DNA from 2 places in the Paucibacter sp. B51 genome. Region 2 is predicted to be linked to the other one. Evidence: riboswitches for the same ligand, from Rfam matches in the RefSeq annotation. Region 2 holds a riboswitch; the other holds the start of a gene.
The links. Region 2 has a riboswitch for cobalamin ahead of OOB33_RS08625 (TonB-dependent receptor plug domain-containing protein). Riboswitches for the same ligand answer to the same signal wherever they lie in the genome.
Positions count from the first base shown of each region.

Region 1: linked by a shared signal. The riboswitch ahead of OOB33_RS21190 (energy-coupling factor ABC transporter permease) and the one ahead of OOB33_RS08625 (TonB-dependent receptor plug domain-containing protein) in region 2 are both predicted to bind cobalamin.

Region 1 is NZ_JAPIVN010000002.1:41,168-43,546, reverse strand. Features, by position in the region: gene OOB33_RS21200 (homoserine kinase) at 1-46, opposite strand, end outside; gene OOB33_RS21195 (hypothetical protein) at 140-514, opposite strand; cobalamin riboswitch at 641-897, shown strand; gene OOB33_RS21190 (energy-coupling factor ABC transporter permease) at 1,295-1,948, shown strand; gene cobM (precorrin-4 C(11)-methyltransferase) at 1,945-2,379, shown strand, end outside.
Region 2 is NZ_JAPIVN010000001.1:2,026,608-2,028,986, forward strand. Features, by position in the region: gene OOB33_RS08625 (TonB-dependent receptor plug domain-containing protein) at 1-1,011, opposite strand, end outside; cobalamin riboswitch at 1,114-1,385, opposite strand; gene OOB33_RS08630 (hypothetical protein) at 1,381-1,929, opposite strand; gene pth (aminoacyl-tRNA hydrolase) at 1,934-2,379, opposite strand, start outside.

The DNA of each region.
Region 1 (2,379 bases), on a different contig from region 2:
TCAGGGCTTGCGCCTGCTCCAGTGTCACTTCGGTAAATACGGCCATGTCAGCACTGCTTGATCGCTTGCTACAGCGTGGGAATCGAGGCGGGCGCGGCGGCGGCTTGAGGGGTGAGGCTCAGGCGGCCGGGCCTCGCACTCAGAAGTTGAAAACGTTCCAGACGCGCTTGCCGGCGGCGCCGCGCGTGGAGCCCGGGCCGGCCGACAGGTCGCGGCTGCCATCGCCCATGATGATTTCGTAGCTCGGTAGCTTGCTGTTCTTGGACTGGACCGTGACCTTCTGGGTCTGGCCGCGCACCCGGGTCTCTTCGATGCGGGTGCTGTCATCCTCGATCACGGTGACGGTCACGCGCGCATCGGCCACGCCGTCGGCAGCTGCGGCCGCAGGGGCTTCAGGCGCTGGGGCGGGCTTGGCTGGCGCCGGATCGGCGGCCTGGGCCGGGGCGCAAAGCAGGCCGCTCAGCAGAGCCAGGGCGGCCGGCAATGATCGAAACCAAAGTGTCGAGGAGTTCATGCCGGCATTCTAGGGCCGGGGGCTCGGGCCCTGCGGCTGCAAGGGCGCTGCGCTGCGGGCCTTGTTGCGGCGGTTCCTGCCTAACCCGCAGTTCGCACAGCGCTTGTTGGCCCCGGGGGTTTTGCGCTAGGATGGCGCCCTGTTGGTGCTCGTGGGACTCCCAAAAGTCCTGCAGTTAAACGGGAATCAGTAGATGCAAGCCGTCCCTTCGGACCTTGCCTGACTGAGCTGCCCCCGCAACGGTGCGTGAACGAAGCGGCCTGGCCTTGCGCCAAGCCGGCCTCAGGGTTCATCTCAAGCCACTGGATGTTGTTGTCTGCATCTGGGAAGGCGATGGACTCGATTTCACCAGCCCGGATACCGGCCAACGAAGCGGTGCGCCGTAGCCCTTGGGCTGCCGCACCATGTGGCGAAAACCTGCGGGGAAGCGGGCGATCGCGCTGTTTCGGTGTCTCTATCCATGGATTCCTCTCCCTCCTAGGCCCTGATCGGGTCTGAGCTTCGGGTTGTCGCTCGTCGGGCCGTTGTGCCGCTTTGCCCTTGTGCTGATTCGCTCGCGCGTTTGCGCCGCAGCGGCCGGCTGAGGCTGCTGCATGGCCGATTGCGCCAGGCGCCGCGCCGCTGACCCCGCATCTCACCCCGCCCCCGAGAACTGTTTTCCCGCTGACGCGTGCGCCCGGCTCTGGCCGAGGCCTGCGCGTGGCCTGCCCCTGCGCGGCCCGCTCTTGGCTGCGCTGTGTTCCACCGCCCCTTCATTCCACTCCCATCGGAGCTGCCACCATGCACATCGAACCCGGGCTCATCGCCCCCGCCAAACTGACCCTGGCCGCCGCCGTGGCCGCGCCGCTGGTGCTGGCGCATCTACCGCCGCTGTTCAAGCAGCCCGCGCTCTTGCTGCGCACCTTGCTGGCGGCGCTGTTCTTCTCGCTCTTCATGCAGGCCTTTCACATGAAGGCGGGCCCGTCGGAGCTGCATTTCCTCGGCGCCATGCCGCTCTACCTGAGCTTCGGCTTTGTGCCCACGCTTTTGGGCTTGCCCCTGGGCCTGCTGCTGCAAGGCCTGGTGTTCGAGCCGCAGGATCTCGTGCATCTGGCGGTGAACTCGCTGTCGCTGATGCTGCCGCTGATGGCGGTGCATTACGGCCTGGCCCGGCGCCTGGTCCACGGCGAGCGGCCGGTCACGGTCAAGACCTTGCTGCAGCTGGACAGCGCCTACTACGGCGGCGTGATTGCCATGGTGGGTTTCTGGCTGGCCATGGGCCAGGGCGAGACCAGCCTGGCCGAGTGGGCGCGCTTTGCGCTCGCCTACGCGCCGGTCGTGCTGCTGGAGCCTCTGGTGACGCTGGGCACGCTGTGGCTGCTGCGTGCCGATGGCCCGCTGCGCCGCCTGCCGCTGGCGGCCCAGTGCTTTGCACCGCAGCCAGGCCGGGCATGAGCGAGGCGCGAGCCGAGCCCGGCACGGTCTGGTTTGTCGGCGCCGGCCCAGGTGACCCGGACCTGATCACCGTCAAGGGCCGGGGCTTGATCGAGCGCGCCGGCGCCATCCTGTTTGCCGGCTCCCTGGTCGACGAGGCAGCCACGCGCTGGGCGCCGCCGGGCTGCGAGATTGCTGATTCCAAAGGCATGACGCTGGATCAGATGTCGGCTTGGCTGATCGAGCGCGCCGCGCGCCATGAGACGGTGCTGCGTCTGCAGACCGGCGATCCGGCGCTCTACGGCGCGCTGATGGAGCTGGTGCAGCCGCTCGATGCGGCGGGCGTGCCGCTGCGCGTGGTGCCGGGCGTGTCTTCGGCCATGGCCTCGGCCGCGGCGGCCGTGGAGACCTTCACCCTGCCGGAGCTGACGCAGACGGTGATCTTCACCCGC
Region 2 (2,379 bases):
CTGGGTTTCGGTCAGGTATACCGAGGGTTGGGTCTCGTACTTCTCGGTCGATTCAGCCAGGCTCAGCTGGGTCTGCAGCGCCGGCAACCATTGCGCACTCCAGCTCAGCTGGGCCACGCGGGTGTCCTGGATGCTGTGGTCGTCATTGTCTGGCGAACTTTTCGATCCATCGTATTGGGCATCGGAGTGGCTGCTCAGAGCGAGGGCCTCAAGCCGGTGGGCCGTGTTCAGCTGCAGGCCGATTCGGCCCTTGAGGTTGTGGTTCTTCCAGCCATCACGGTCGGCGATGTAGCTGAAGCTGCTGGGCGAGTCGATGGTGCTGTTGAAGCCGTCACTGCGCTCGGCCGCGGCGCTGAGGGCGAAGTCCAGCAGGCCCGAGCTGCCGGTGAGGCCGGCGTCGAGCTTGCGAGTGCCCAGATTGCCCAGACCGGCGCCCAGCTCGGCCTGCAGGCGCGGGCCGCCCTTGCGGGTGAAGATCTGCACCACGCCGCCGACTGCGTCGGAGCCGTAGATGGCGCTGGCTGGGCCTTTGAGCACTTCCACGCGTTCGATTTGCGACAGCGGGATGCCTTGCCAGGCCGTGCCGCCGCTGGCTTGCGAATCGACACGCACGCCGTCCACCAGAACCACCGTGTGGCGGGTGTCAGCGCCACGCAGGAAGAGCGATGTCGTGGTGCCGGGGCCGCCGTTGCGGACCATCTCCACGCAGCCGCTGTTGCGCAGCAGATCGGCCAAGCCGCCAAAGGCTTGGCGCTCGATGTCGGCACGGGTCAGCACGGTCAGGTCGGTCAGGACTTCGCTCAAGCGAATGGGCGAGCGGGTGGCGGTGACCACCACCGAATCGAGCTTGTTGGGGCCAGGACCCTGTGCCTGGGCCTGGCCCTGAATGGCCATGGCAAGCAGGGCCAAGGTGAAGGGCAAGGCTTGGGCGCGAACAGCAAAGGACGAAGGTGCGGCGGGCAGGAACGCGCGCGCCTGAGTGCGGGCCAAGGGCCGGACGGAAGAGGTCATGAGCAAAAGAAACAGCAAGCAGAACTGCCAGGCACCAGCTCACCCGCTGAGCGCCTGTGGAACGATGTGCTGCAGCACCCGCCCGTAGAAGGGCAGGGGACGCGGCGCACCACGTTGTTGGCCGGTATCCGGGCTGGTGAACCTCAGCAGCTGTGTCCTTCCCAAAACCCGGGGGTTTCAGTGGACCGAGGACAGCGCTTGAAGCGCGCTGGCGGCTGTCGCGATGAGGCGTGCGGCCAGGGCTTCGTTCACTTACCGTTGCGGGGACAGCTCAGGTTGGGCTTGCTTGCGAGCGTGGCAGCGCGCCTTCCTGATTCCCGTTTAACTGTGCAAGACGCAATGCCTGCACGAGCACCAACGGGCTGGATTCTAGCTTGCGGCCGAGGCGGCCCGGCCGGGCTGGGCGCCGATGGATGCGGGCGCAGGCGGCGCTTTTGCTTTCGTGTCTGCCGGCGTCAGGGGCTTCAAGGGTTTGGGCGCCTTGGGTGCTTTGGGCGGTTTGGGATGAGCGGCTTGCGCGGGCTGGGTCTGCGCAGGCGCCGAGGCAGGCAGGCCGCGGCCATGGATGGCCACCGAGCCGGGCGCTCGACGCAGCGCTTCCGATTCTTCTTTCAGGCGACGAGCTTCCATCTCGCGGGCGCGACGCGCATCGTCTCTGGCCAGGGCTTGGGCGGCGCGCCGGTCGGCGTCGCTCGGCTGGTCAAAGGCGATGGTCTTGGGCGCTTGCGCGCTGCCTTCGGGGCAGGGCGAGTCGCGCAGATCGCGGCCCTGTGGTCCGCAGCGGTAGACCTGGGCGCTGCGCGTCTCCGTCTGGGCTTGTGCGGCAGGGGGTAGACCCAGCAGGGGCACGGCCAGCACCGCAGCCCAGGCCGCGCCATTCAAAACCAGGACGGGGCGGGGCAGGGTGCGGTGGTGCATGGGCTCAGCTTTCGGTGGGGGCGGCTGGGGTGGTGGGCTGACCGGGGCTGCCTTCGGGCTTGGCGGCCAGGGCTGCCGGCTTGGGCGGTTTGGGCCGCGGCGGCTTGGCGTGGATCTTGGCCAGGGCCTTGTCCATCTGGCCCGCCAGCATCAGCTCGACGGTGGCCAGGGATTTGTCGATGCAATCCTGCACCGCCTCGCGCTCCGACAGGGGCGGCTTGCGCAGCACATAGGCGGCCACTTCACCCTTGTGGCCGGGGTGGCCGATGCCCAGGCGCAGGCGCCAGAAATTGGCCGAGCCGAGCTGGGCCTGCATGTCCTTCAAGCCGTTGTGGCCTCCGTTGCCGCCGCCTTGCTTGAACTTCATCTCACCAGGCAGGAGGTCCAGCTCGTCATGGATGGCCAGGATCTCCTCCGGCGCAATCTTGAAGAAGCGCGCCAGCGCCGCCA